Regions from separate parts of the Arthrobacter sp. Ms25 genome, predicted to be linked through region 1. Evidence: riboswitches for the same ligand, from Rfam matches in the RefSeq annotation. Region 1 holds a riboswitch; each other region holds the start of a gene.
The links. A riboswitch is a leader RNA that binds a small molecule or an ion and turns the genes downstream of it on or off. The one in region 1 is predicted to bind S-adenosylmethionine.

Region 1 (10,000 bases):
GAGCCTGGAAAACCTGTCCTACCGCATCAACGCCGTGGCCTTCGTGCTGTGGACCTTCACCCTCATGGCCGGCGCCATCTGGGCCGAGCAGGCCTGGGGCCGGTACTGGGGCTGGGACACCAAGGAAGTCTGGACCTTCGTGATCTGGGTGGTCTACGCCGGCTACCTGCACGCCCGAGCCACCCGCGGCTGGACCGGAACCCGGTCCGCCTGGCTCTCGATCGTCGGCTACCTCTGCGTGATCTTCAACTTCACCATTGTGAACATGTTCTTCTCGGGCCTGCACAGCTACTCCGGCGTCTAGGCCGCCGGGGGCAGGACCCCCGCAGGGCACCTACGCAGGGCAACTACGCAGGACAACTGAAAAGACCCGTTCCGGAAACATCCGGAACGGGTCTTTTTTATTGTGGTGATCAACGGAAGGGGGGGCGTCCTCAGGTGCCGGGCTTGCCGTCGTCGTTCTGCTTGTCCCGGCCCTCTTCCCGGGCCCGGAGCTCGGCCTCGCGTGCCCGCAGTTCCGCTTCCTTCTGTGCCTGCCGGCGGCGGATCTCGAGGTTGCGCAGGAACTCGGGGTCGTCGTCGGGCGCCGACGGACGCCGGGGCTCGCGCGGCCCCGGGCCTGCGGCGGGACGGCCGAACAGGAACCAGAGGAGCGCGCCGAGGACCGGAACCAGGAGGATGGTCAGCAGCCAGGACACCTTGGAGATGCTGCGCACGTCGTCTGCCCGGGACATCAGGCAGTCAATGGCGGCGTAAATGATCACGGCAGCGACGATGATGACGCCGAACAAGACAAGACGGGGCATACGGCCATTGTAGTGGAGGGGCTGTCCGGTCGCGCCGGGTGCCTCGAAGGAACGTTAAACCCGCCTAGCGCCTAGAATGGGGGTGTGGCTTTCTGGAAATTTACTGCTCTCCGCCTGGGTTTGGTGGCCGTCTTCTTCGTGATCTGCTTGCTGCTGGGCCTGGGGATCCTGCTCTCGGCCCTTGCAGCCGCAGTCCTGGCCTGGTGCGTGACCTACCTGTTTGCCCGCGACATGCGGGACGAAGCAGCGCGCACGGTCCAGCGGCGCTTTACCGAGGAGCGCGCGCCCAAACGGAACCGCGGCGAGCTGGACGACTCGGCGGCCGAGGACACCCTGGTGGCCGAGAACCCGGACGTCCGCATCGACAACGACCGCCGCCGCGACGCCTAAGTTCCCGGGGAGGAGACCCTAGGCCAGCAGACGCGTCAGGACGAGTCCGGCGGCGAAGAGCACGCTGAAGCCGAGGTTGATAAGTCCGGTGTGTTTCAGGACCGGGATCAGGCTCGGGCCCTTTTTGCCCGTGAGCATCAGCCCGCAGGGCAGGATGCATGCCGGGATGAGCAGCAGCACCAGCAGTATCCACGGGTAGCTGCCCGCGATGAAGAGCGGCAGCAGCAGGGCCAGGGCCAGCATCATCACGTAGGTGATCCGTGCCGCGCCGTCGCCCAGCCGCACGGCCAGGGTCCGCTTGCCGGACACCCGGTCCGTGGGAATGTCACGGACGTTGTTGGCCATCAGCAGGGCCATGGCAATCAGCCCGGTGCCCACAGCGCCCAGCAGCGCCGCCGCGTTGATCTGCAGGGCCTGCGTGTACGTGGTGCCCAGGGTGGCAACCAGGCCGAAGAACACAAAGACGAACACATCGCCCAGGCCGCGGTAACCGTAGGGGTTCTTCCCGCCGGTGTAGCCCCACGCGGCGGCGACACAGCCCACGCCCACGAGGATCAGGAACGGCGTGCCGGCCAGGACCACGAGTGCCACGCCGGCCAGCATGGCAGCGCCGAAGCAGCCGAATGCCGCGTACTTGACCTGTTTCGGGGACGCCAGCCGGGCACCGGTCAGGCGGAGCGGGCCCACCCGGTTGTCGTCGGTGCCGCGGATGCCGTCGGAGTAATCGTTGGCGTAGTTCACGCCGATCTGCAGCAGTACGGCAATCACGGCGGCGAGGACAGCCCGGACGGGGTGGAAGTCCCCCAGATCATAGGCAGCGGCGGATCCGATGATGACCGGCGCGATTGCCATCGGCAGCGTCCTGGGGCGGGCGCCTTCTAACCATTGGGCGGCTGTAGCCACGGTGTTATTCCTTAGTTCTTGAGGTGAGACATCGGGTAAGCGGCGGTTTAATGCCGTGCTGCGGCCAGCAGCCGCAGCAGGGTCATCCGGTCGGCCTTGCCGTTGGGCAGCAGGGGCAGGGACTCAAGCAGCAGGACAACCTTCGGAACGGCGGCGGCACCCAGCCGGGAGCGGACGGCGTCGCGGACCAGTTCGGGATCCACGCTTCCGACGACGGCCGCCCCTACCCGGGAGCCCCATTCCGCGTCGTCCAGGCCCAGCACGAAGGCCTGGTCGACGCCGTCGACCGTCTCCACGGCCTCCGCGACGGCCTGCGCGGAGATCTTGATTCCGCCGCTGACAATGACGTCGTCCAGCCGGCCGGAGACGGTGACCTTGCCGGCGTCGTCCACTGTGCCGGTGTCATCCGTACGGAACCAGCGGCGTCCGGAGTTGAACCGGAAACGGTCCTCGGTCAGGTCCGGCCGGCCCATGTACCCGTCCGAAAGAACATCACCGGCAATCCAGAGGCGCCCCTCCCACCGGATGACGTCGACGCCGGGCAGCGGCACGCCGTCGTACACGCACCCGCCGCACGTTTCGCTCATCCCGTAGGTGGTCACGACGTTCAGCCCGTAGCCGCGGGCTTTGTCCAGCAGGGGAGTCCCGGCCGGTGCCCCGCCGAGCAGGATGGCGTTGAACCGGCGCAGCACGCGCAGGGTTTCCGGCGCCGGATCCTGCAGCAGGCGGTGCAGCTGGGTGGGTACCAGCGAAGTGAAGCGGTTGCGGTCCGTCATGTCCTCGGCGGCCCGGGTGAAACCCTCGGCGCTGAACGGCACGGACAGGTCCATGAAGACCGGCTGCGTCCCGGCGTACAGGGAGCGGACCAGGACCTGGATTCCGGCAATGTAGTTGACCGGCAGGGCCGCCAGCCATTGCCCGTCCGCCTTCAGGGCAAGGGCCGTGGCCATCGAGGATGCCGCCAGGGCATCCGTGCTGAGCATGGTCTGCTTCGGGGTGCCGGTGGAACCGGAGGTGCTGATCACCAGGGCAATGTCGTCATTGGGCAGTTCACCGGTGAAGGTCTGCGCCGGATCGGTGTGCGGGGCGACGGCCGGGCCCTCTCCGGCCAGCGCATCGGCGAGCGGGGAGAGCAGCATGCCGGCGTCGAAGCCGGGGTTCACGAGGACTGGAAGAAGTTCCACAACGGTCCTAGAAGTAGTAGGGGAACGAGGACCAGTCCGGGTCGCGTTTGGCCAGGAAGGCTTCCTTGCCCTCCACCGCCTCATCCGTCATGTACGCCAGCCGCGTCGCCTCGCCGGCAAAGACCTGCTGGCCGGCCAGGCCGTCATCGGCAAGGTTGAAGGCGAACTTGAGCATGCGGATGGCCTGCGGCGACTGCCGGGCAATGTCTGCGGCGTATTCCAGGGCGACCTTTTCCAGGTTCTCGTGGTCCACGGCCTCGTTCACCGCTCCCATGGCCACCATCTCCTCGGCAGAGTACTCCCGGGCCAGGAAGAAGATCTCGCGGGCCTTCTTCTGCCCCATCTGCCGGGCCAGCAGCGCCGAGCCGTAGCCGGCGTCGAAGCTGCCCACGGTCGCATCTGTCTGCTTGAACTTGCCGTGCTGGCGCGAGGCAATGGTCAGGTCGGAGACCACGTGCAGGCTGTGCCCGCCGCCTGCTGCCCAGCCGTTGACGACGGCGATGACCACCTTGGGCATGGTGCGCATCAGGCGCTGGACTTCCAGGATGTGCAGACGTCCGGCGCGGGCCGGGTCGATGGTTTCCTTCGTCTCGCCCTCGGCGTACCGGTATCCGTCGCGGCCGCGGATCCGCTGGTCCCCGCCGGAGCAGAAGGAATGGCCGCCGTCCTTGGGGGAGGGGCCGTTGCCGGTGAGCAGTACGGTGGCAACGTCGGGGGTCATCCGGGCGTGGTCCATGGCCCGGTACAGCTCGTCCACGGTGCCGGGGCGGAAGGCGTTGCGGACTTCCGGACGGTTGAACGCAATCCGCACGGTCGGCAGGTCCCGCACGACGGCGCCGTCGTCGTCGCGTTCCACCTGGCGGTGGTAGGTCATGTCCTGCAGGTCCTCGAACCCGGAGACAAGACGCCACTGCTGCGGGTCGAAGATATCGGACACCTGTGCTGGAAGTTCTGTGCTCACAACCCGAGTTTATCGCCCGGGGCCAAACCCGCCTGACAGCCCGCTGCAGCCCGGAGGACACGGAGGTTCCGCGGCCTCAGGACGCCGGCTCCTGCACGGTGACCAGGAGCCAGTACGGCTGGCCCTCCGCTGTGCTGACGCGTATCTCGTTGTCCGTGGTCCCTGCCGTTGCCGCCTTGCTGATGTAGGACGAGACCGCCGGGTTTCCGCACACCAGGTCTGCCCACAGCAGGCCGGCGTCGCTTTCGATGATTATCCGCTCACCCTCGGGGCAGGAAGCGGTGACCATGACTTTTTCGCCCGGAGACGGGACTGCCGGCAGTGGATAGGAACCGGTCCCGGTGCCCTGCTCGGAGATGACGACAGTTTCCGTACCGGTCGGAGCGGGCCTGTTCCCTTCCAACGGATCCATGAGACTGCCGGCCTCCGGTGCCTGGCTGCCGGTTTCGGTGCCGGAACCGGGTGCAGGGGAGCTGTTCGCCGCCGGATCTCCTGACGGCGAGGCAGCGGGGTCCGAGGCGGGCTGCGAGCAGGAAGCCAGGGCACCGGCAAGCACGGCCACGGCCGCAATTGACACCAGCCGGTTCCGCTCCGGGCGCCGTCGCGGAAACGTGCAGGTTTCTTTTTCTGATGAATTCCCCATGGGCAGACTCTAGGCGCAGGGACCCCACCAGTTACAGGGGCGGAGCAGATTCTTTCTGCGGTTCCGGTTTCCCTGTGCCGCCGGGGCACGGCGGGTAGAGTCGGACCATGGGTGCAACTGAACTGATTCTGATCCGGCACGGTGAGTCCGCCGGCAACGTGGCGGCTACCCGGGCCAGCCGCGAGGGCGCCGAACGTATCGACCTGCCCTGGCGGGACCCGGATGTTCCGCTGAGCGCCGACGGCGAGCAGCAGGCGCAGGCGCTGGGTCGCTGGTTCGCTGGACTTCCGGCCGCAGAGCTGCCTGAGTCCGTCTGGTGTTCGCCCTACCTGCGGGCCCGGCAGACGGCGGAACTGGCCGGACTGGCCGCTGCTGGTATGCGGATCGATGAACGCCTGCGGGACCGGGAATTGGGGATCCTGGATCTGCTGACCTCCGCGGGCGTCTCCGCTCGTTACCCCGAGGAAGCCGAACGCCGGTCCTGGCTGGGCAAATTTGCGTACCGGCCGCCAGGCGGCGAGTCCTGGGCCGACGTCGCGCTCCGGCTGCGTTCCGTATTCCGCGACCTGGATGACGAGGAAGACGGCAGGCGGGTGGCCGTGGTCTGCCACGATGCCGTGATCCTCCTGATCCGCTACGTCTGCGAACGCATGAGTGAGCAGGAACTGCTGGACACGGCCGCCGCCAACAGCGTCCGCAACGGTTCCGTCACGCGGCTGGTGCGTCCGGACGGCACCGGACCCTGGAAGCTGCACACCTTCAACAGCGTGCTCCACCTGCAGGACGGCGGAGCACCCGTGACCGAACACGCAGGAGAAACTGATGACATCCACCCCCGCTGAGGTCGTAACCCCTGCGCTGCTGCGCGGTTGGCGGCTCTCCACCGATGCGTCCGGGAAAGAGGACCGCGGGACCGTGCTGGTCGTCGGGGGCTCCCGCCGCACCCCGGGCGCCGTCATGCTGACCGGGCTTGCCGGCCTCCGCGTCGGCGCCGGACGCCTCAGCATGGCCGTGGTGGAGTCGGCCGCGATCGCCGTCGCCGTGGCCATTCCCGAATCCGGGGTGGTCGGCCTGCCCGAGGAATCGGGCGAGATTGACGGCCGCGTCGCCGGGCCGCTGCTGGAAGCCGACCTCTCCTCCGCCGCCGCCGTGGTCATCGGTCCCGGGATGGGGGATCCTGACCGGACGGCAGCACTGCTGCAATCCGTGGTGCCGCTGCTCGGGGAAAAGACCCAGGTGGTGCTGGACGCCTATGCCCTGGGCGTGTTGCCCGGGCTGCCGGAGCTCTTCGATACGCTTGCCGGCCGGCTTGTCCTCACCCCAAACCGTGCCGAAATCCTGCGTCTGCTCGGGAAAGAGGGCACGGAGGAGGAGTCCCTGGACCTGGCGAAAGCGTCCCTGGACGTGGCACGGAAATACTCGGCGGTGGTCAGCGCGCATAACCTGATCTCCGCCCCGGACGGAAAGAGCTGGGAAGTGCCGGCCGGAAACTCCGGTCTGGGTACGTCAGGATCCGGTGATGTGCTCGCCGGTGCGGTGGGCGGGTTCCTGGCCCGCGGCGCGACGCCGGAACAGGCTGCGTGCTGGGGCACCTACCTGCATGCCGCAAGCGGAGACCGGCTCTCCGCATCGCGGGGTCCGCTGAGCTTCCTGGCCCGGGAGCTGCTTGACGCCATGCCGCCGGTGATCGCCGAGCTGAACTAGCGGGGATGCCTCCTTCAGCTGCGGCCCATATCCTGAGGTAATGACTGCCAACGAATACCGGAGAAGTCCGTCGGGGCGTCCTGCCCCGAACATCCCGTGGCTTCCCTACCGCTTTACCCGGAGCGATGCGGTGGCGGCGGGGTTCTACGTGGTGTTCCTGCTGGTGCTGAGTTTTGCCCCCGGACTTGTCTTCCCGGTGCTCATACTGCTGGTTCCGGATCCCCTGACTGCCTCCTACGTACTGAACTTCGCGTTCTACGCGGTTGCCGGCCTGCTGGCATTCCTTGCCGCCCGCCCCTACGTGGTGCGGGAAACGAAGATCCTGGCGACCCGTCCGCTGCTGACGCTTTCCCTGATTCCCGCCGGCGTCATCCTCATGCTCATCGCGACGATGGTGGGCGTGCTGCTGACCGGGGATGTCCAGACTGCGGCCAACCAGGAAGCCGTGCAGGGATTCGTCGGATCGGTCTCGCCCTGGCTGATCGTGCCGCTGCTGGTGGTGCTGGCACCCTTTGTGGAGGAGTACATCTTCCGGCACCTGCTGATCGGCAAGCTCAGCCGGTACTGGAATATTTGGGCGTGCTGCATCCTGTCGGTGCTGCTGTTCGCCTCGATCCATATCGTGGGCAAGGAATCCCTGTCCCTGCCGGTGCTCATGCCGTACCTGGCCATGGGTGCCACATTGGTGGGCCTCTATGTCTGGGCGGGCAACAACTTCATGCTTTCCTACGGCGTGCATGCGGCGAAGAACCTGCTGGGCGTGCTGGTGATGTACGCCGTGCCGCCGGAGCTGCTGCAGCAGTAGTCCGGCGGACGGACCCAGCGTGCCTTCCGTACAGCTGATGCGGCTACCGGCCCTGCCGGGCCGCATCAGCTGTACGGAAGCTGCCGGGGCAGCACCTAGGAGCCGGCCTTCTCAATCCGCTCGGTTTCCGGGGCCCGGACCAGGGAGCCGTTGCATGGCAGAACCCGCTCCGGCCGGGCCAAGTAGAAAAAAGAGCTCCGCGCATCGGAGTCGAACCCGCCGGGGACCATCAGTGTGGAATAGCGCTGGCACCACTGCGGTGTATCGACGGCGGCCGCCAGGGCGGTGGCGACGGCCGGGACATTGTGGAACCACATCAGGTGCTGGATTCCTTCGGAGACCAGGTAGATGAGGTCCAGCTGCGGATCGGCCGTGACGTCGACGTCGGTCCACTGCTCCCAGCCCTGGAGCCGGCGGTTGTGGATCCAATGGATGTTGTGTCCCGGGGCGAAGCCGCTGCAGTTGCCGAGACCGGATTTGCTGACACTGGAAATGCTCACAGTGGGTTCCTTTGCAGGTTGTCCTTGCCTGCGACGGGCGACGCAGGCCGCTTCGTCATCCGAACCACCCGCCGAACAGTGGGGTTGGTGTGGGGCCAGTCGGAGCTTTTATGCCCGGTTTCCCGGGCGAAGGCCACATCTCGTGAAGCTGAAAACTACTGTAGCGGAGCCCACTGACATTTCGACAGTGGCATTCCGTTCGGGTCGTGCGGCTGGGAGGGGTACCGGGCGGACCGGAACGGCGGCAACGAAGACTTTTGCTCGCAGAGCTCGCGAAAGTTATTAAAGCCGCCTAGCCCAGCCCGTCCGGCGCCCGGGGTGCAGCACCCTCATCCCCATCCGGTGCCAATGCCGGATGAGCCGGACAGTGTTTTATGGCGCGGAGTCCACCACTGAGGTTTTTACCGAGGTCCAGGTTGAGACAGTGCCAGCCGGGGCATCGGGAAAGTCCTTCAGCAGCACTTCCTGTTCTCCGATGACGAGTCCCGAGGCTGGATCGATGATGATGTCGGCCCGTGACGTTCCCTCCAAAGAGGGGATGCCGATGGCGATACCCGTCCTTCCGTCCACCGTTGCCTGCCGGTCCCCAACTGTGACACCGGGGATGAGGGCGGCAGCCTTGTACATCGCGGCCCGCAGGTCAGCGGGGACAGCCCCGGTACGCAGACCGTCAGCGATCGTGACGAAGGCTGCCAGTTCCGGGGATTTGTTGGCGCCATTCGTCCGGTCATAGATGAGGTCCAGCAGGGCGCGGGGATCACGGGGCAGGCTTCCGGCTTCGTTCAGGGCGGTACCGATGATGACCATCGGCGCGTGCCCGTAGAAGTCCCCGCCCTGGCCACGCTGAATTCCTACCGTCGGATCCGGCATCCCGCCCTTCCCCTTCCGCATCAACTCGGCCATTTCAGCAGCCGCAGCCTTGGCGGCGTCGGACGAGGACTCCAGCGGAATCCGCTCTCCGCGGTTCCAGACCCATTCCCCGTTCTTATCTGCCGGTACGTAGAGCTGATCGCTGACGGTAGCCTGCCAGGAAAGGTCGCTGCCGTCAGGCATCTGCTTTCCGCTCCAGGTCAGCTCGGTGGTGTCGATCTTCAGGTACTGGCCTGGGCCCACCACTGGATCAGAGGTACGGATGGTGGTTTCCGCCGCATCGTTCAGGACTTGGGCAGCTTCGGCAGTCGCGCCCGGTCCTCCGGGCCTGACGGCGTCGGCCACCACAATCCCGCCAACCAGCAACACTGCAGCGGCGGAAGCTAGTAGAACACGGCGGCGGGCGCGGGCCGCCGTGGCACGGCGGGCGTTCAGCGGAGGTGTGGTGCGCACGCGGGAAGTGGGCGCTCCGTGTGCCGCCCGCGGGGATTTCATCAGGGCCAGGGACCTGGCGCGGCTTTCAGCCAGTTCGTGTTCCTGCACGGAGCGCGCGGGATCAGCAGATGCAAGCAGGCGTTTGATACCGCCCGAAAGACGCGAGTCGTTCATCATTTTTCTCCCTCTGAAAGTGATTCCGTTTCCAGCAGGCGGCCAAGCGCCTTGCGTGCCCGGTGCAGGCGCATCCTGACGGCGGTGGCACTGGTGTCCAGCAGGTCAGAAACCTCGCTGGAACTGAAACCGTCCCAGTACGTCAGAAGCAGCACTTCGCGCTCATCCGGGCCTAGTCTGGCCAGGGCTTCGTGGACGCGGGAGTCGTCGTCGCTCCGCTCGTGTTCCCGTTCGAGCTGCAGTGCTCCCAGAAGACTCGCGGACCGGAACGCGGACCGCTCATGGTTGCGGAGAACGTTTTTCGCGATCCCGAACAGCACCATGACTGAAAGACCCTCGTCCTGCCCGGTTTTCTCCCACGTGATCCGGAAGACTTCGGCGCACAGATCTTCAGCAGTGGCAGCGTTATTGGTTCTACGCCGGAAGTAACGGTAGATGCGATCGTGTCCGGCGGCGTGGGCGGCTAGGAAACGTTTCTCCCTGTCCACGTCCCGTTGTTCCTTCCGAATGGTTTGCAGGCTCATGCCCTCTTAATGTCCGGCAGCCTCAGAAGTGTAACCGGGGAGCAATCCCGGCGGCGTTCAATTCGGGGCTGGTTCACATACCCGAGGTATTGGACGTACGA
Region 2 (10,000 bases), on a different contig from region 1:
CCGGTCAGGAGCGGCACCAGGAAGGTGGCGCCGAACATGGCCACTACGTGCTGGGAGCCGATGCCGATGGTCCGCGGCCAGCTGAGGCGCTCCTCCGGGGCGACATAAGTGCCCGGGCGGATGGTTTTGCCGTCTCCGTGGAGGGTCCAGTCCATACCGAATCTGCTCATGGTGGTGCCTTCCGGAGAAAGGGGTGTTTAGACAAAATTCTAGCCGTCCTTCAGAACCGGGGTGCTACGTTGCATAAGAAGCATGCAAGGTCAGGGCGTGGCCTTGATCGCAGACCGACCGGACGATGGAGCAGCATGAGTATTTCAGTTGCAGGACGCGTTGTCCTGATCACCGGCGCAGCCATGGGCATGGGGCGCCTGTATGCGGAGCGCGCCGTACGCGGGGGCGCTGCGGGCGTGGTGCTGTGGGACCTCAATGCCGAGGCCCTTGCCGACGCTGCCGCGGCGCTGCGGGAACTGGGCACATCAGTGATCCACCCCTACGCGGTGGACGTTGCCTCCCTGCCGGACATCACCGCCGCAGCCGAGCGGGTCATCCGGGACGCCGGGGTTCCGGACATCCTGGTCAACAACGCCGGAATCGTGCGCGGCAAGTACTTCTGGGAACACGCACCGGAGGCGGACATCGACGCCGTGATGCAGGTGAATACCCTCGCTCCCATGCAGGTGGCCCGGGCTTTCCTGCCCGGCATGATCGAGCGGCGCACCCCCGCCCGCATCCTCAATGTTGCCTCGGCTTCCGGCACGCTGTCCGTTCCGAAAATGAGCGTCTACACGGCTTCCAAGTGGGCGGTCATCGGCTGGAGCGATTCACTGCGCCTGGAACTGAACGAGTCGGGCAACGGGCACGTTGCCGTGACCACCCTGATCCCCAGCTACATTAAGACCGGGATGTTCGAAGGCGCGCGGGGACCGCTGCTGACGCCGCTGATGGAACCGGAGTACGTGGTGGACAGGGCCTGGGAAGCCATGCTTGCGGGGAAGGCGCGGCTCCAGCTGCCGTGGACCGTGGCACTGGGCAGTGCCCTGCGCAACGTCCTGCCGCAGCCGGCCTGGGACGTGGTGGCAGGACGCGTCTTCAAGGTCTACCAGTCCATGGACCACTTCACCGGCCGGCGGCCCGCCGCACCCCAAGTACAAACCGCACCAAAGGAAAGCACCCAGGCATGAGCAAAATGGTCCCGGCTTTTACCGGAACGTCCTCCAGCGATTCGGCCCCAGGTTTCCCGGATACTTCACCGGCAGCCGTTCCCGCCGTGCTGGCTCGGGTGCGGGAAACCTATGAATCCGGTCGCACCCGGCCGCTCGGGTGGCGGCGGCAGCAGCTCCAGGGACTGGTCCGGTTGTTCTCCGAGCGGGAACGGGAGTTGGCCGATGCGCTGGCCGCGGATCTGGGCAAGAATCCGCTTGAAAGCTACGTCACCGAGCTGTCGCTGGTGCGGGCGGAAGCCGAACACGCCCTGAAGAACCTGGAGAAGTGGACCCGGAGCCGCCGCGTTCCGGTTCCGGCGGGTCTTCAGCCGGCCTCGGCCCGGACCGAACCGCAGCCGATGGGCGTGGTGTTGATCATCGGTCCGTGGAACTATCCCGTGCAGCTGGTCCTGGCCCCGTTGGTGGGTGCCCTGGCCGCCGGGAACGCCGCGGTGCTCAAACCCAGCGAACTGGCCCCGGCCACGTCGGCCGTGCTGGCGGACCTGCTGCCGCGTTACGTTGATCCGGCCGCCGTAGCCGTGGTCGAGGGGGGCCAGGAGGCCAGCACCGCCCTGCTGAAGGAACGCTTCGACTCGATCTTCTTCACCGGCGGGGAGCGGGTGGGCAGGATTGTCCTGCAGGCCGCAGCCGAACACCTGACCCCGGTCACCCTGGAACTGGGCGGGAAATCCCCGGCGGTGGTACTGGACGGCAACTGGTCCGCGGTGGCACGTCGCCTGGTCTTCGGAAAACTGTTGAACGCCGGGCAGACCTGCGTGGCACCGGACTATGTGCTGGTGACGGAAAAGGCTGCACCGGCACTGAAGAAGCACCTGGTCCGGGCCGTTACGGAGCAGTTCGGCAAGGACCCGTCCCGCAGTGCGGACCTGGGGCGGATTGTCAATGAACAGCATTGGGAACGGCTGGTGGGGCTGCTGGACAGCGGCACCATCCTGGCCGGCGGGCGCAGCGACCGCGGCACGCTGTACCTGGAGCCGACCATCCTCACGGATGTGGCACCGGATTCGCCGGTGATGCAGGAGGAAATCTTCGGACCCATCCTGCCGATCATTCAGGTGAAGAACCTCGAGGAGGCAATGCGGTTCATCAATTCCCGGCCTGTTCCGCTGGCCGCCTATCTGTACAGCAACTCCGCGGCGGACCGGAAAACGTTCGAGGACGGGGTCCGGGCGGGCAGCATCAATCACAATGCCAGCACCGTGCAGCTGGCGGTGCCCGGCCTGCCGTTCGGCGGTGCCGGTGCCAGCGGGACCGGCGCGTACCACGGGAAGTACACCTTCGACACCTTCAGCCAGCTGCGGCCGGTTTTCACCAAAGGCACCCTGCTGGACACCCTCCGGTTCGCCTACCCGCCCTATACGGGGCTGAAAAAACGGCTCCTGCGCAGGCTGCTGTAACCCGCTGCCGATGCACGGAAGGGGCGCGCCGGCGGGTGCACCCCTTCCGTGGACCGGGCGGCCTAGGAGATCACACCGTCCACAATGGCCTTGGCTTCGGCCTGGACCTGGTGCAGGTGCTCCTCGCCCTTGAAGGACTCGGCATAAATCTTGTAGACGTCTTCCGTGCCCGACGGGCGTGCAGCGAACCAGGCGTTCTCCGTGGTCACCTTCAGTCCGCCGATGGGTGCGCCGTTGCCCGGCGCCTCGGTCAGGCGGGCGGTGATTTCCTCGCCGGCCAGGCTGGTGGCGGTGACGTCCGACGGCGAGAGCTTGGCCAGCGCTGCCTTCTGTTCCCGGGTGGCGGGGGCGTCCACGCGGGCGTACTCCGGGTCGCCGAACCGGGCGGTCAGCTCACGGTAGCGCTGGGACGGGGTCTTGCCGGTCACGGCCGTCATTTCCGAGGCCAGCAGTGCCAGCAGGAGCCCGTCCTTGTCGGTGCTCCACGGCTTCCCGTCGAGCCGGAGGAAGGACGCGCCGGCGGATTCCTCGCCGCCGAAGGCCGTCTCCCCGGACAGCAGGCCCGGAACGAACCACTTGAAGCCCACCGGAACCTCCATGAGTACCCGGCCCAGGTCGGCAGTAACCCTGTCGATCATGGAGGAGGAGACCAGGGTCTTGCCCACCATGGCGTCCGCGTTCCAGCCGGAACGGTTGCGGTACAGGTAATCGATGGCGGTGGCCAGGTAATGGTTCGGGTTCATCAGACCCGCATCGGGAGTGACAATGCCGTGGCGGTCCGCATCGGCGTCGTTGCCGGTGGCAATGTCGTAATCCCCGGCCCTGGAAATGAGGGAGGCCATGGCATACGGGGAGGAGCAGTCCATGCGGATCTTCTCGTCCCAGTCCAGGGTCATGAACGCCCACTGCGGGTCGACGTTGGGGTTGACCACGGTCAGGTTCAGCTGATGCCGTTCCGCGATGGCGCCCCAGTAATCCACCGAGGCCCCGCCCAGCGGATCTGCGCCGATGTGGAGTCCGGCGCTGCGGATGGCATCCAGGTTCAGCACCGCGGGCAGGTCTTCGACGTAGTGCGCCAGGAAGTCATAGGTGCCCACCGAGTCGGCCAGGCGTGCTTCGCCGAGGGGAATCCGCTTCACCCCTGACAGGCCGTTTTCGAGCAACTGATTGGCGCGGTCGGCAATCCAGTTGGTGATGTCCGACCCGGCGGGTCCGCCCGTGGGCGGGTTGTACTTGAACCCGCCGTCTGCGGGCGGGTTGTGCGACGGGGTGACCACAATGCCGTCGGCCTGGTCCGTGCGGGTGGCGTTGTGCACGAGGATCGCGTGGCTCACGGCCGGGGTGGGGGTGAACCCGTTGCGCGCATCGATCTGCACGTTGACGCCGTTGGCGGCCAGGACCTCCAGCGCCGTGTTCTGCGCCGGTTCGGACAGGGCATGGGTGTCTTTGCCCATGAACAGCGGTCCGGTGATACCGGCAGAGGTGCGGTATTCCACGATGGCCTGGGTGATGGCGGCAATGTGCTGCTCATTGAAGGCGCCGTTCAGCGAAGAGCCGCGGTGGCCGGAGGTGCCGAAGACAACGCGCTGGGCGACGTTGGAAGGATCCGGCACGACGTCGTAATAGGCGTCCAGGAGCGCGGTGAGGTCTACAAGGTCGGAAGGTTCGGCGCGTTGGCCGGCACGATTAGACATACCCCTAAGCATGCCAAAGAAACGCCGCAGGCGGCAGACGCAGGCCTGCAGGTGGAAATTCCGTGCGCGGCCGTATGCTCTATCCCAACGCCGCAGATCGGCGGCAAAGCGGGGGAAGGGCAGGTGGATGGCTTCTTCGGGGACTTCCGCCCGGGCCACGGGCGCCGGCACGCCTGCCGGAATACTCCGCGGCACCCGGATGATGATGGTGTTCTTCAACGCGGCCTACCTTTGCGCCGCACCGGTGTTCTGGTTTTTCTGGACGCAGCGGTCGGCATTCGCGCTGCCGAAGTGGGCGGAAGACACCGTGGGTTTCGCCAGCGGTCCGCTGCCCGCACTGGCCTTCGCCGGGGCCTGGATCGCGGCGTCGGTCCTCTTCGGGCGGGGCCGGCGGCAGGCCGGGGCCACGGCGTTCAACACCGTGTGCGCGCTGGGTGGCCTCGCGGCGGCCACCGCGATGCTGGTGCTGACCAGTGCCGGGCTGGACGGCTGACCGCGCGCCGAACGAGGTAAAGGTGCGGCGGTGGAATCCCTCCGCCGCACCCACCCGGCAGGTCAGCTGTGCTTGTCCTTGAAGTTCTCGTTGTCGGAATTCAAGCCCTGTGCGAGGTTCGAGTGCACTTCCGTCCGCGGGTCGGAATGGTCCTGGCTGCCGCTGCCGTCGGGGACTTCTTCCGAGGTCTGCACCAGGTTCTCCATGGCGTTCTCGATCGGGTTCGTGGATTCCGTCTTCGGATCGTGTGCATTCGTGTCAGCCATAATGGCCTCCTCTGCTGTGAACCATAAGTAACCTTACGGTTCCACTCTAGACCACTGAAGCCGGCCGGCGCCGCTGCCCGCTTACCAAAGCCGGCTGCTGGCGAGGCGGGCACCGGCCCCGAGCGCTTCCAGCTTGGCGGCTGCGATCTGCGGATGCACCCGGCCGCCCAGGCCGCAGTCCGTGGAGGCAATGACGTTTTCCCGCCCCACCAGCCGGGCAAAACGTTCAATGCGGTCCGCTATCAGTTCCGGGTGCTCCACCACGTTGGTGGCATGGGAGACGACGCCGGGAAGAATGATCTTCCCGTCCGGCAGCTTGGTGTCTTCCCAGACCCGCCATTCGTGCTCGTGCCGTACGTTCCCGGCCTCGAAGCTGTAGGCACCGGCATTGATCTGCAGCAGGGTGTCCGCCAGGTGGCGGAACTCAATGTCGGTGGTGTGCGGTCCGTGCCAGGAACCCCAGCACAGGTGGAAGCGGATCTGCTCTTCGGGCAGCCCCCGCAGGGCATAGTTGAGCGCCTCCACCCGGATCTGCGTGAAGCGCAGGTAGTCCTCAACCGAAGGTTCCGGATTGATCTGGTCCCAGTTCTCCGCAATGGACGGATCATCGATCTGGACGATCAGTCCGGCGTCGACAATTGCTTTGTACTCCTCGCGCATCGCATCCGCGCAGGCGTAGATGAACTCCTCCTGCGTGGCGTAGTACTCGTTGGCTATCCGGGAACAGGAGCCGGGGGACAGGGAGGCGAGGAAACCCTCCGTTGCACCCGTGCCGGCCAGGGCAGCCTTGAGGTTGGCAATGTCGCGGGCTACGGCGTCGTACCCCGTGTATTCCACCGGTCCCGTGACCTTAGGAAAAACCTTCTGCGGCCCTGTGGTGATGCCCGAGGACGGGTCGGTGTAGGCATCGGCGAAGCGCTGACGGTCGCGGCGGTCCCCGAAACTGGTCAGGACAATGGCGCCGGGTGCGGAGCGGTGCGGCTCCATGTCCCAAATTCCGGTCTCGGCAACACTGAGGCCGCTGAGCCGGGAGAAGGAATAGGACCACCACGCGCCGTAGTCGACGGCGGAGGACATCGCGTGCCCGTATTCGCCGTCGTTCGGGATGTCGATGCCCGCTGCCTGCTGGCGGCGCACCAGGTCGGCGACGGCGGACTGCAGCAGTTCGGCGTAGCCCTCCGCGGTCGCCGGGTCGGCGGCGCGGGCGGCGTTCGCGGCGATCAGTTCGGGTGTGCGCGGGAGGGAACCGGCGTGGGTGGTCAGAATGCGGTCGGTGCTTTTGCGCATGGCGGTGATCCTTAGGAATCCGTGCTCTTGCCTGCACCGGGCGCCCAGGGGGCGGTGCAGGCCGCTTCGTCATCCGAACCACCCGCGAAGCATGGGGTTGGTGCACGGCCAAGTCGGAGCTTGGCGGCCGTGTCTCCTGAAGCTGGACCCATCGTAGCCATGCTGCCGGGATGCGGCCAAGAAGATGACGGCACGCAAAAAAGGACGGCGGCCCCGGAGAATTCCGGTGCCGCCGTCCCAGGCGCGTGGTGCAGGTGCGCTAGCGCACGCCGCCCATGAGCTTCTTGATCGACGGCGTGGCCACAGCCAGGGCGATGCCGAGGATGATTGCGGTGACGCCGCTGAAGGTGAAGTAGCTGACTTCGGTTGCCGGGTCGTAGAACTGTGCCAGCCAGCCCGCCATAGTGGTGCCCAGGGAAACGGACAGGAAGAACAGCGCCACCATCTGGTTCCGGAAGACTTCCGGCGCCAGCTTGGTAGCCACGGACAGGCCAATCGGGGACAGGAACAGCTCAGCGAACGTGAACAGCAGCAGGATGCCGGCCAGGGCCAGCAGCGGGGTGCTGTTCGGTGCGCCGCCCGAGAACGGAATGAAGGCCAAGAAGGCGAGGCCCATCACGGACAGACCCATCGCGAACTTCAGCGGGGAAGACGGCTGACGGTCGCCCAACTTGGTCCACACACCGGCGAACACGGCAGCGAAGATGATGATGAAGACCGGGTTGATGGACTGCACCCAGCTCGGCGGCATTTCCCAGCCGAAGATCGTGCGGTTCAACGAGGAGTCCGCGTACAGCGCCACCACCGTGAACTGCTGCTGGAACAGGGCCCAGAACGCAGCGCTGGCAATGAAGAGGGGGATGAAGGAATACACCCGCCGGCGCTCCACCTGGTTCACCTTCTTGCTGCCGAGGATGACGACGAAGTAGGCGACGGCCGCCGTGATGGCCACGATCGCCATAACGACCGCGAGGTTCTTGGCAGTAAGGATGTTGAACACGACGGCCAGCACAATGACCACCAGGGCAGCCGCTGCGATGAGGCCGACCTTCATGTACTGCTGCTTCGGCAGCGGGTTGGCCACCTGGTGGGCGGATTCGGGCAGGTTCTTTCGGGTCATCCCGTACTGGATCAGGCCGATGGCCATGCCGAGGGCGGCCAGGCCGAAGCCGATGTGGAAGCCGTAGCGGCTCCAGGCCAGGCCGGTCAGGATCGGGCCGATCAGGGCGCCGATGTTGATGCCCATGTAGAAGATGGAGAAGCCGGCGTCGCGCCGCTGGTCTTTTTCGTCGTACAGGGTGCCCACGAGCGAGGTCGCGTTGGCCTTCACGCCGCCGGAACCCACGGCGATCAGGATCAGGCCGGTGGCCAGTCCGACGGCGCCGGGCAGCACGGCCAGGGAGATGTGGCCCAGCATGACCAGTGCGGCAGCGTAGAACAGCACCCGTTCGGCGCCGAAGACGCGGTCCGCCAGCCAGGCACCGAGGATGGTGGAGAGGTACACGCCACCGCCGTAGGCGCCGACCAAGGAGACGGCAATGGCTTCGTCAATGCCGAGGCCGCCGTCGGTAGTGCTGTAGTACATGTAGTACAGCAGGATGCCCTGCATGCCGTAGAAGGAGAATCGCTCCCACAGCTCAACACTGAAGAGGTTGGCCAACATCCGGGGATGGCCGAAGAAGTTTTTACGCGCTTCTTTTACGCCTGGGGTACTGGGGGTATGGCTCACGCGTTAATGTTCCCACTCCCCGGAGGGGCAAAAGCAGCCACATCCCAAAGATTCCGCCGAACACTAGGCAGCTTTTTGGCAGCTTATGTTGAAGGTCACAGGAAAATGGGATGATTTTGCCCGCGTTACATGCATAAGCCCCTGCATGACGCGCGGATTTGCGCGGCGGGTCCGGAATTCCCCCGCCGCCGTGCGGGTTGGAAGGGGTATGGCCAGCCTCAGCGTTCCCGTCTCCATCCTTGACCGCGCCAACTCCCGGGAAGGATTTTCGGAGGCCAACGCACTCGGTGCCGTCCTTAACCGCGCCGAATCGGCAGAACAGCTGGGCTACCGGCGCTTTTGGGTGGCGGAGCACCACGCCGTGGCCGGGATTGCAGGTTCGGCACCCGCCGTCCTGATAGCCGCCCTGGCCGCCCGCACCAGCAGTATCCGGATCGGCTCCGGCGGCATCATGCTGCCGAACCACGCACCGCTGGTCGTGGCAGAGCAGGCAGCTACTCTGCAGGCGCTGCATCCGGGCCGGATCGACCTCGGTCTCGGCCGCTCCATCGGTTTCACTCCGGCAGTGCGGACAGCGCTGCGGGCGGGACAGGCCGAAGCGGAACAGTTCGAGGAGCATGTGGGCGAGCTGCTGGCCTACCTGGACGGCACCGCGCCGATCACCGCCCGCCCGCAGGACGGCGGGCAGACGCCGGTGTTTATCCTCGCCACCGGAGCAGGAGTGGAAATAGCCGCCCGCGCGGGCCTCGGCGTCGTCCTGGGCGGCCCGGCACTTTTCCGGCGGAACAGCGCCGGGCAGGCAGGGGCCCTGGAGCGGTACCGTCGGGCCTTCCGCCCCTCCGGCCGGTTTCCCCGTCCCTACGTGCTCGCGGCAGCCAACGTTGCCGTGGCGGGCAGCGAAGGCGAGGCAAGGGACCTGCTGCTGCCCGAGGCGCATGCCCTCGCCGATTCCCGGACCAAGGGAGTGTTTCCCGCCCTGTCACCCGCGGATACTGCCGCCGAACTGTCCGGACGGCGGCAGGAGCTGGTCCTCAGCACTTTGGAAACCTCGGTCTACGGGACCGTCGGACAGGTATACCAACGGCTCGAGGACCTGGTGGCGTCCTCCGGCGCGGATGAACTGCTCGTTACCGGCGGCGCCTTCGACGTCGAGGGACAGCGGGAATCCGACCGGCTGCTGGCCGGCCTCTTCTAGGCCCGCCGGCGTCAAAACCCCAGCTGCGCCGCCGCGGCCAGCAAATCCGCTTCGGCGCCGGGGCGCCCGATCAGCTGGATGCCCATGGGCAGGCCGGCCGCGGTATCCACGACCGGAAGGGTGATCGCCGGCAGACCGCAGACGTTCACCATGGACGTGAACGGGGAGTACCGGCACTGCCGTGCGTAGTCCTCGTCCGCCCGCTCTTCAGCGCCGGCGTCGTCGCTGGTGTACCAGCCGACGGGCCGCGGTGTCATGGCCAGGGTGGGCGTCAGGATCATGTCATAGGCACTGTACTGGCGGATCGTTTCGGCTTCGAAGGAGCGCAGGACGTCGACGGCGGCCACCAGGTCCGCGGCGCTGCGGCCGAGGGCGCGCCGACGCATGACTGCCGCCAGGTCCGTCAGCCGTTCCTCGCCGCCCGGCGCCAGCGCGGCTGTCGCCAACCCGGCCGTCCACACGGTCCGGAACGCATCCGGATACTGCTCGTCATAGACCAGGTCCGTGTCCACCACGTCATGCCCGGCACCGGCCAGGGCCACGATACCGGCCTCGAGGGCAGAGACCGCTTCAGGCTCAAGCCGGATGTCCAGCCTGGATTCGAAGGGTGAGCGGGTGCTGACCCCGATCCGGAACCGGCCCTCGGCCCGCAGGGCGGCAGCGAGGAAGGTGCCCGTGACGGATGCGGCGCTGGTGGCCCGGTGGTTGGGCTCATT
Region 3 (10,000 bases), on a different contig from region 1:
GACCTCTTACTCACCGATGCCGCAGCAGCCGTTGGCATTGCACCGGCCCCGCAGGTGCTGGCCGATGCCCTGACCCGGATGGACGACCTGGCCCGCACCCTCGCCGGAGAGGAACGCATCCGCTTCCCGTCGGCCGCACTGTGCCTTGCCCAGCTGACCGCCGACGGGGTGGAGGTCCTTGCCTTGGCAGACTGCCACGCGGTGGTGGAACTGGAAGACGGCTCGCTGGTGCACGTCACCCATGAACCCGCCGATATCCGCATCGGCACGGAGCATTCGGCGGACCCGGTGCGGGAACGCGAACTGCGGATACTGGACCGGGAACTGCGCAATACCCCCGGACGGCTGTGGGTCGCCCGGCGCGAGGCCGAGGCAGCCTATCAGGCCCGTACGGTCCGGCTGGGCCCCGCGCGGCGGGTGGTCCTTGCCTCCGACGGTGCCTGGCGGGCCGTGGACCTGGGGCTCGTCGCCGGACCGGCCGGCTTCCTGGAAGCGACCCGCACCGCCGTCGCCGCCCAGGAGATGCTGTTGGCCCTGCGCACGCTGCAGACGGGGCTGGGCGAAAGCGCCGACGACGCCACCCTCCTTACCGTGGAAAGGAACTACCCGTGAGCGCTGATATTTCCTGTGACGTCCTGGTGATAGGCGGCGGAATCGCCGGCCTGTCCCTGGCTGCCGAAGTCGCCTCCAAGCTGGCCGCGGTTCCTGCATCCCGGGGGAGTGCCGGAGGGGTTGTCCTGGTGGAAGCGGAGCCGATCCTTGGATACCACACGTCCTCCCGCTCGGCCCGGCAACTGATCCCCAGTTACGGGCCGCCGGTCATCCAGGAACTCACCCTCCGGTCCCTGGCCTTGATTCGGGCAGCGGAGGCGGACCTGCCGGAACCGATCCTTGCTCCTAGGAGCTTCCTGCTCATCGGAGATGAGGAGTCGGTGCGGGACCGGGCCAGCGCCCATATGCACCCGGTGATGCCGGCCGAGGCACTGGGCCTCGCGCCGGAGCTCCGGCCCGAGGCCTTCACGGCCGCAGGGCTGGACACCACGTCAGTGGCCTGCAATACCGATGCCCTCATGGAGTACCACCGGCACCGGGTGACAGCGGCCGGCGGCCGGACCGTGACAGGCCAGCGTATTCACGCGGCACGGCGCACGGGGACGCCCGGGTCGCAGCGCTGGGAGGTCAGCGGAGAGGGACGTCGTTTTGAGGCCTCGGTAGTGGTCAACGCAGCCGGAGCATGGGCGGATACCGTTGCCGGGAGCTTCGGGGCACGCCCGCTGGGACTCACTCCCTACCGCCGCACCGCGGCAGTGGTCGACGTTGAACGGCCGTTGGACGCATCGGCTCCTATGGTGGCGGATGCCGGTGACCGGTTCTACTACCGGCCCGACGGCAGGCAGGTACTCATATCGCCGTCCGAGCGCGAGCCGAGCGCGGCGGAGGACTCCCGGCCCCGCGACGCCGATGTGCGGGCACTGGTGGAACTGGTCAACAGCGTCACCACCATGGGCATCACCGGGGTTGCCCGTGCGTGGACCGGGCTGCGCACCGAGGCGCCGGACGGACTGCCCGTGGTGGGGTGGGACCCGACCGTGCCGGGGTTCTTCTGGCTCGCAGGGCAGGGCGGCTACGGGTTCCAGACATCCTCTGCGATTGCAGAGCTGGCAGGGCGGATCCTGCTTGGCGAGGGCGGCGGAAATGATGCCCGCGAAGCACTCAGCCCCGCCCGGACCGCACTGTGATGAAGATCTCATCAATGAACGCGTAACGAATCAGCCAAGGTGCGCGCGTATGGTCATTAGGTTCCCGAGACATGCCTAGAGTTGTAGTAACAGTCCACTCCGACAAAAGCTTGATTGCATTAAAAATGCAGTGCTCGAAAGGTCAGTCTCAGTGCCAGATTTCTTGCCGCCGAAAGTTGTTGGCGTGCAGCAGCGTCCGCTTTACCTCCGGGTTCGTACGATCCTGGAATTTCTTAGTACGCTGTGGCTGATTTCTGCTGTTATCGGGATCGGATTCTTTTCCGGCGGCACCACCTCACTGGCCTTTTCGCTGATTCTTCTTTATGGCACGGGCGCGGCCCTGCTGGTGGTCATTTCGGCCCTTTACCGCGTCCTTTCCAAGGCAGCGCGACAGCGCGTGGAAGCCGCTCCCGACGATAACGCGGCTGCCGTATTTGTGGACACCACCCGGTCCGCGACTGAGGAGATCATGGCGGCGCTGCGTCCGGCCACGCCTCACGGGCGGCCGGCCGTGTCCGTCCGGATGCCGCAGACGGTGGATGCCGTGGACGTAGCCGCAGCCCTGGCAGTACGGACGGCGGCAATGACATCCGCCGCCGCGGCCGAGAAGTCTGCCGTTGCCGCCGCCGGAATGACGGCTAAGACCGCGACTGCAGGCAAGTCCGCCGTGAATAAGTCGGCCAGCAAGAAGAAGGCTTCCCCGAACCAGCCGGCCCGCCCGAGCAACAAGGCCCAGGCCGGCAAGGCCCGCCCTGCCAACGGCTCCGCTTCCCGCGGCACCGCAAGCCAGGCCGGCACCGCACCGAAAAAGAGCACCGGCGGGAAGAAACCGGGCACTGCGGGCAAGGGTGCGGGCGGGAAGAGTACGGGCGGAGACAAAGGCCCTAAGAACGGATCCGGCGGAGCATCTGCCGGGAACAGCGGATCGGGTGGAGCCGCGGTTTCCTCGGCCGCCCTTTCCATTCCCGGCTTCCGCACTGCCCAGCAGGAGATCCTGCCGCGCCAGGCGGGAGCCCCGTCCTGCGGACTTTCCTCTGCGCCCGCCCGGTCAGACTCCGTGGGTGTACGGCAGCTTGCCGCAGCCTGACGCAGGCAACCTAGCCCGCCTCCCGGCCCCGCCTCTCTTGCACGGAATTTCGGCCCCATACTCAGGTAGTTGTCAGGTTGCCTTCAGCACCTACCCAGACGAGGCGTTTATCGTCATTAGTACCTCATAAGGGTGCGAGTGATGAATGGACCGAGTAGTGACCGGTCCGGACGCCGGCAGACAAGGGTTGTTTCCCCCAACCAACCCCACGTCTGCCGGCGTTTTCCCTTTTAACCTTCCCGCCGGAGCTTCGCCCGCGGGTGAAGGCTAGGTTATTCCGCACTGAAGTCGGAAAATTCCCCGGTGGCCGGGGAAAAGGATTCTTCGACGTGGGCCACGGATCCGGGTGCTTTCGGGCCGCGCAGAAACTCGCGCAGCCCGTCCAGATCCGGCTCCCGGCCTTCGGCAACCACCCGCACCGACCCGTCCGCCGCATTGGAAACGACGCCGGTCAGGCCCAGCTGGAGTGCCTTGCGAAGGGTGCGGTACCGGAAGCCCACGCCTTGAACCTCGCCGGTGACCCGGGCCGTGAGCCGGCGGGGCGTTCCCTCCAGATGCTCTTGCTCATTCATCCGCACAGCGTAGCGCGGCAGGGCCGCGGGGACGCCGGGAAACCGAGGGGAAAACCCCTGCACCCTGTCATGGCGCGATCGCGGCCGCGTTCCGCCGCAGCGGCTCCGCCGTACGCGGCTTGTCCGGCACAATGGTGTCCATGCGTGCTGCCTTGCCCTCGACCTCCGCCGAAACCCTGGACCCGCGGGCACGCCGGATGCTGATCTTCGAAATCCTGATTGTGCTGGGACTGTCGCTGGGCCGGTCGGGGGTGTACGCCGTCGTCGAACTCATCGAGAAGGCGACCCAGGCTCCGCTGGGAGACCAGACCACCACGCTGAACCCGGTCCTCGATGACCGGCCCTACTTCGACCTGGTGTACCAGCTGCTGGGTATTTTCTTTTCGCTCCTGCCGGTGGCGCTGGTCCTGTTCCTGCTGACCGAGCCCGGGAAGTCCGCCTTCCGACGCATCGGATTCACGTTCGCCCGCCCGCTGCGGGACTTCGGACTGGGGGTGGTTCTGGCAGCGGTGATCGGCATAGGAACGCTCGGCGTCTACGCCGCGGGCCGGGCGCTGGGCATCACCACCGCGCTGGTCCCCGCAGCGCTGGACACGTACTGGTGGACCCTGCCGGTGCTGATCCTCTCCGCCATGCGGCACGCCGTGCTCGAGGAAGTCATCGTGGTGGGCTACCTGTTCCTGCGGCTCCGGCAGCTGGGCTGGGGGACACCGGCGATCATCCTCACCAGCGCCCTGATCCGGGCCAGCTACCACCTGTACCAGGGGATCGGCCCGGGCATCGGCAACTTCCTGATGGGCCTGCTTTTCGGCTACGCCTACTACAAGACACGCCGGGTGATGCCGCTGGTGATCGCGCATGCGCTGGTGGACATTGCCGGCTTCGTCGGGTTCGCCCTGTTCGGCCCGGCCATCGGAATCGGCGACTAAGCGGCGCATAGGATGGCCCGGTGACACTGATGACTCCGTGGGGCGCCGCCCTGGACCCCGAATCCGTCCTGCAGGAATACCCCCGCCCCCAGCTGGCCCGGGACAGCTACCTGAATCTCAACGGCTACTGGCAGTACGCAATCACCAGCACCCGGCGGGAGCAGGCACCGGAGGAAGGGGACTGGGACGGACAGATCCTGGTGCCGTTCTCACCCGAGGCACCGCTGTCCGGGGTGAACCGGCACCTGCAGCCGCAGCAGCTGCTCTGGTACCGGAGGTCCGTGACCCTGCCGGAGGGCTTCGCGGGGGAGCGGATGCTGCTGCACTTCGGGGCCGTGGACTCCAGCTGCTCGGTCACCGTCAACGGCATCCCGGTCGGCGGGCACGACGGCGGCTACCTCCCGTTCTCCCTCGACGTCACCGATGCGCTGGCCGCAGGTGGCGACGGCGGCCCGCACGACATCACGGTCCGGGTCCGGGACCTCAGCAACACCGGTTCCGCCAGCCGCGGCAAACAGACCCTGGACCGCGGCGGCATCTGGTACACCGCGCAGTCCGGGATCTGGCAGACCGTCTGGCTGGAAGCGGTGCCGCAGGCCAGTATCGCCCGCCTGGTCCTTGTCCCGGATCTGGACGCGGTCACCGCCACGGTGCTGGTCGACGCCGTCCGGTCCGCCCCGGACAGCACTGACCTGCAGGCGGAAGTCACCGTCTCCGCGGACGGACACCCGGTGGCGGACGCCGTCGTCGTCCCCGGAACCCCGGTGCGGATTCCGATTCCGGATCCGCGCCTCTGGTCCCCGGAAGACCCGTTCCTGTACGACGTCACCGTGCGGCTGCTCGCGGACGGGACGGAAACCGACCGCGTCCGCAGCTACACGGCGCTGCGCACCGTAGGCGTGGGGCCCGACGACGCCGGGCACCTGCGGCTGCTGTTGAACGGGCGGCCGTATTTCCACGCGGGCCTGCTGGACCAGGGCTACTGGCCGGACGGGCTGTACACCGCGCCGTCGGACGAGGCCCTGGCTTCGGACATCCGTGCCGCGAAAGACCTCGGCTTCACCATGCTGCGCAAGCACATCAAAATCGAGCCCCTGCGCTGGTATTACCACGCGGACCGGCTGGGCATCCTCGTCTGGCAGGACCTGGTCAACGGCGGCACGGCCTATAAGCACGCCGTGGTTACGGCCCCAGCGGTGGGCGCGGCGCACCGGTCCGACGACGACTACGCCGCCTTCGGGCGGGCCGACGAACAGGGCAGGAAACAATTCCTGGCGGAACTGCACGGCACGGTGGAGCTGCTGGGCAACAGCCCGTCGATCGCGGTGTGGGTGCCGTTCAATGAAGGATGGGGCCAGTTCGATGCCAATGCCGTCGCTGAGCTGCTCCGCGGCCTGGACCCGACCCGGACCATCGACCATGCCAGCGGCTGGCACGATCAGGGCGGGGGAGACCTCAAAAGCGTGCACGTCTACTTTGTGCCCTTCCGGCTGCGGAAGGACTGGCTGGCCGGAAGCCGTGCCGTGGTGCTGTCCGAATACGGCGGGTACAGCCTGCGGATCCCCGGGCACACCTTCAACGACAAGGAGTTCGGTTACCGCCGGTTCCGGTCCCGCGCTGCCCTGGCCCGGGCCTACGAGCGGCTGCACCGTCGGCAGATCGAACCCGCAGTGGCCCGCGGCCTGGCCGCCACCGTCTACACCCAGCTCACCGACGTCGAGGACGAGGTCAACGGACTGCTTACCTACGACCGCCGGGTGGTGAAGATCGACGCCGGGCTGGTGCGAGGGCTCAACGAACGTCTCGTCCGTGCCGCTACAGGCGGCGCCGGCGCAGCTTCCGGACGCCCTGGACAGGTGCCAGCACCAGCGCGAAAGCGCACATGAAGAACCACACAAGGAAGAGCCCGCCCCTGACCCCGTAGGCGCGCTGCCAGCCGTCCACCACTGCGCGGTCCCGGTCCTCCGGGTCATAGAGCACGGTCACCCGTTCGCCCTTCACTGCTTCGGGGGGTTGGGTTCCAACCAGTTTCCAGGTGCGCACCTGGCAGGTTACGGTCCTCGCCGTTCTACCGGAATCTACGTACCGGCCCTCAGCCATGGTGACGGTCCGGCTATTCCGCTTGCCTCGTCGTTCCGTGTAAACGCGCTCCACCGTTCCCTCGGCGCGGACGCCGATGTGCGTTACGTGCCGGTCGCCTTCGACGGCCGGCACGTACAGGAACAGGAGGGGAGCAACCATGGCCAGACCCAAGAGCGAGTACAGGAATAACACCAGTGGCGACGGCGGCTTCGGAGGCCGGGGAGCATCCGGAAGCCGCCCGTGCCGTCGCCGGACGGTGAATCTCGCCGCCATGCTTCCCCCCGGTGGATGGAACTAGATCTCGACGGGCCCGTTGGCTGTGTCGAAGGTGACGGACATGATGCCCGGGGTGCCGGCCGGAGCAATCCACGTGACATCGACGTTCTCCAGCGGCTTTTCCACGGGATGGCCCAGCCAGTCCGTGACGCGTGCGGCGGATCCGGCAATCGTCAGGGACTTGAGCTTCACCGAACCGGGCATCCCGGGAATGGCGTTGGAGGGGTGCAGCTCCTCGGTGCCGTCGTCCCAGCGGAGCAGGTAGGGCACCTGCGGATCGGCAATCAAGCCGTTGATGCCGATCTGCCGCCAGGTCAGCTCCTGGCCGTCCGGGAACTTGCGGTTGCCCGGCACCGATTCCCGGCCGAGGCGTTCCTCGAAGGGCGAGAGGTCATCAACGGCAACACACCAGCCCATCCAGCCGCCGCCGCATTCGGAGCGTTGGCGCACGGCCTGGCCAAAGGGTGCCTTGTCCGAGGCCGGGTGGTTCAGGACCTCCACCACCTCGACGTACTGGTTGTTGGCCAAGGGCAGGATCATATTGCGGGTACCGAATCGGGGGTGGACGCCACCCTTTACGAAGTCGGCGCCGAGAGCATTGGCAATCCTCTCGGTGGTGGCCAAAAGACCGTCAGATTCACAGGCATAAGAAACATGGTCCAAGCGCATGCGGCCCATTGTGACACGTCGTGATACGGGTCTCGACCAAGGGAAGCCTAAGTGCCGAAATTCTCCCTGCGCAGCACCACATCGCCGCCCAACGGGTCCGTAATTTCACGGTGCGTCACAGAGGTTGCGCGGGCGCGGCAGATCGGTTTCCATAGGTGCAGGTCATGAGTGCCAGCAGATAGCCCCGGCTTGCTGGCCGGCAACCCTCCAACCGCGGTGGGGTGCCCCGGGTGAAGACCTGGCCGTACGCCAAACGGGCGTCCGGCAAGCGCGGGTCCCACGACCCCACCGGACATCCGGCGTACCCGGATGCACCCCGGCGGCGTTGTGCGGCCCCTGGTTTGAGGGAGCATCATGAGTGCAGATTGGTCATTTGAAACCCGGCAGATCCATGTAGGCCAGGAGCCCGACGCCGTTACCGGCGCACGCGCCCTGCCGATTTACCAGACCACGTCCTTCGTCTTCCCGAATGCCGAGGCGGCCGCGAACCGGTTCGCCCTGGCCGAACTGGAACCGATCTACACTCGGATCGGGAATCCGACCCAGGAAGCGGTGGAAAACCGGATCGCCTCCCTGGAAGGCGGCGTCGGCGCCCTGCTGCTCGCCTCCGGGCAGGCCGCGGAAACCTTCGCCCTGCTGAACGTGGCGCAGGCCGGCGACCATGTGGTCGCCAGCCCCAGCCTCTACGGCGGCACCTACAACCTGCTGAAGCACACGCTCAAGCGCTTCGGCATCGATACCACCTTCGTGCAGGACCCGGACAACCTGGACCAGTGGCGGGCGGCGGTCCGGCCCAACACCAAGGCCTTCTTCGGCGAGGTGGTTTCCAACCCGCGCCAGGATGTCCTGGACCTGGAAGGGGTCAGCGCCGTGGCCCACGAGGCCGGGGTGCCGCTGATCGTGGACAACACCCTGTCCACCCCGTACCTGATCCGCCCGATCGAGTGGGGCGCGGACATCGTGGTGCACTCGGCCACGAAGTACCTCGGCGGGCACGGCACGGCCATCGCCGGCGTGATCGTGGACTCGGGCAACTTCGACTTCGCTGCCGACCCGGAAAAGTTCCCCGGCTTCAATACCCCGGACGAAAGCTACAACGGGCTCGTCTATGCCCGGGACCTGGGAGTCAACGGGAGCCTCGGTGCGAACCTGGCGTTCATCCTCAAGGCACGCGTGCAATTGCTGCGGGACCTGGGTTCCTCGGTTTCGCCGTTCAACGCGTTCCTGATTGCCCAGGGCCTGGAAACCCTGAGCCTGCGCGTGGAGCGGCACGTGGCCAACGCCGTCGCCGTGGCCAACTGGCTGGAAGGCCACGACGACGTCGTGTCGGTTGCGTATGCGGGCCTGGAATCCAGCCCGTGGTTTGAGCGGGGCCGCACATACGGACCGCGCGGCACCGGCGCGATTGTTTCCTTCGAGATTGAAGGCGGCGTCGACGCCGGCAAGCGGTTTGTCGATGGCCTGGAGCTGCACTCGCACGTGGCCAACGTCGGCGATGTCCGGTCCCTCGTGATCCATCCGGCCTCGACCACCCACAGCCAGCTGGGCGCGGAGGCACAGTTGGCGGCAGGGGTCAGCCCGGGACTCGTCCGGCTCTCGGTGGGCCTTGAACACATCGATGACATCCTCGCCGACCTCGACGCCGGGTTCCGGGCCGCCAAGGGAGCGTAGCTTCCGTGAACCGGCACACGGCGCCGCAGCGTCGGCCGCTGCAGCACCCCGTAGGACAGGACGGGGTGCTGCAGTATGCCTCCATCGGCGGACTGGAACTGGAAACCGGCGGGTACCTGCCCGACGTTGTCCTGGCCTACGAGACCTGGGGGCAGCTGGATCCCGATGCCGGCAACGCCGTGCTGATCCCGCATGCCCTCACCGGCAGCAGCCACGTAGCCCGGGGGAGCAGTAGCGAACCCGGCTGGTGGGAGGAGCTCGTTGGTCCCGGCCGGACCGTGGATACCCGCCGGTACTTCGTGGTCTCGGTCAACATGCTCGGCGGCTGCTACGGCTCCACCGGCCCCGCTGCACCGGCTCCGGACGGCCTGGCTTGGGGATCGCGGTTCCCGTTCGTAACCGTCCGCGATTCGGTCCGGGCGGAGGCCCGGCTCGCGGACCTGCTCGGCATAGCCCGGTGGCATACCGTCCTGGGCGGCTCGCTGGGGGGAGCACGGGCGCTGGAATGGGCGGTGACCGAACCGGACCGGGTTCTGCACTGCGGGGTGATCGCATCCACCGCAGCCAGCACGGCCGAGCAGATCGCGTTTGCCCAGGCGCAGCTGGCAGCCGTCCGCCTGGATCCGGATTTCAACGGAGGTGACTACTACAACGGGGCGCCGCCGCTGGCCGGCTTGGGACTGGCGCGCCGGATCGCGCACATCACCTACCGCTCCGAACCGGAACTGGACTACCGGTTCGGGCGCACCCCGCAGGCGGCCGAGGACCCGTTCGGTGCCGTGCTGCCGGCCGGGCGGGGCCGTTACTCCGTGGAGAGTTATCTGGACCATCAGGCCGGCAAGCTGGCCGGCCGGTTCGATGCCAACAGCTATCTGGTGCTCACCGAAGCGCTGGTCAGCCACGACGTCGCCCGCGGCCGGGGATCCCTGCGGGCAGCGCTCGCGGAAACGACGGCGGACTTCTTCATTGCCGCGG

Region 2: another riboswitch for S-adenosylmethionine. It lies ahead of AC5RT8_RS08760 (cobalamin-independent methionine synthase II family protein); the one in region 1 lies ahead of AC5RT8_RS11770 (hypothetical protein).
Region 3: another riboswitch for S-adenosylmethionine. It lies ahead of AC5RT8_RS07290 (bifunctional o-acetylhomoserine/o-acetylserine sulfhydrylase); the one in region 1 lies ahead of AC5RT8_RS11770 (hypothetical protein).

The regions. Positions count from the first base shown of each region.
Region 1 covers NZ_JBNHFP010000004.1:50,697-60,696, forward strand. Annotated here, with positions in the region: gene ccsB (c-type cytochrome biogenesis protein CcsB) at 1-304, shown strand, start outside; gene AC5RT8_RS11725 (PLD nuclease N-terminal domain-containing protein) at 435-806, opposite strand; gene AC5RT8_RS11730 (DUF4229 domain-containing protein) at 891-1,196, shown strand; gene AC5RT8_RS11735 (1,4-dihydroxy-2-naphthoate polyprenyltransferase) at 1,215-2,099, opposite strand; gene AC5RT8_RS11740 (AMP-binding protein) at 2,147-3,283, opposite strand; gene AC5RT8_RS11745 (1,4-dihydroxy-2-naphthoyl-CoA synthase) at 3,291-4,244, opposite strand; gene AC5RT8_RS11750 (hypothetical protein) at 4,321-4,887, opposite strand; gene AC5RT8_RS11755 (histidine phosphatase family protein) at 4,995-5,729, shown strand; gene AC5RT8_RS11760 (NAD(P)H-hydrate dehydratase) at 5,710-6,591, shown strand; gene AC5RT8_RS11765 (CPBP family intramembrane glutamic endopeptidase) at 6,632-7,396, shown strand; gene AC5RT8_RS11770 (hypothetical protein) at 7,492-7,896, opposite strand; SAM riboswitch class IV at 7,912-8,044, opposite strand; gene AC5RT8_RS11775 (CU044_5270 family protein) at 8,269-9,378, opposite strand; gene AC5RT8_RS11780 (RNA polymerase sigma factor) at 9,375-9,899, opposite strand.
Region 2 covers NZ_JBNHFP010000003.1:125,085-135,084, reverse strand. Annotated here, with positions in the region: gene AC5RT8_RS08790 (uracil-xanthine permease family protein) at 1-170, opposite strand, end outside; gene AC5RT8_RS08785 (SDR family NAD(P)-dependent oxidoreductase) at 306-1,181, shown strand; gene AC5RT8_RS08780 (aldehyde dehydrogenase family protein) at 1,178-2,620, shown strand; gene pgm (phosphoglucomutase (alpha-D-glucose-1,6-bisphosphate-dependent)) at 2,683-4,314, opposite strand; gene AC5RT8_RS08770 (hypothetical protein) at 4,442-4,807, shown strand; gene AC5RT8_RS08765 (hypothetical protein) at 4,870-5,073, opposite strand; gene AC5RT8_RS08760 (cobalamin-independent methionine synthase II family protein) at 5,155-6,360, opposite strand; SAM riboswitch class IV at 6,379-6,502, opposite strand; gene AC5RT8_RS08755 (peptide MFS transporter) at 6,620-8,089, opposite strand; gene AC5RT8_RS08750 (MsnO8 family LLM class oxidoreductase) at 8,298-9,284, shown strand; gene AC5RT8_RS08745 (amidase) at 9,296-10,000, opposite strand, start outside.
Region 3 covers NZ_JBNHFP010000002.1:595,242-605,241, forward strand. Annotated here, with positions in the region: gene AC5RT8_RS07250 (hypothetical protein) at 1-612, shown strand, start outside; gene AC5RT8_RS07255 (NAD(P)/FAD-dependent oxidoreductase) at 609-1,739, shown strand; gene AC5RT8_RS07260 (hypothetical protein) at 1,924-2,826, shown strand; gene AC5RT8_RS07265 (acylphosphatase) at 3,099-3,398, opposite strand; gene AC5RT8_RS07270 (CPBP family intramembrane glutamic endopeptidase) at 3,539-4,327, shown strand; gene AC5RT8_RS07275 (glycoside hydrolase family 2 protein) at 4,357-6,213, shown strand; gene AC5RT8_RS07280 (DUF3592 domain-containing protein) at 6,143-6,568, opposite strand; gene AC5RT8_RS07285 (VOC family protein) at 6,704-7,354, opposite strand; SAM riboswitch class IV at 7,515-7,631, shown strand; gene AC5RT8_RS07290 (bifunctional o-acetylhomoserine/o-acetylserine sulfhydrylase) at 7,709-9,025, shown strand; gene metX (homoserine O-acetyltransferase MetX) at 9,031-10,000, shown strand, end outside.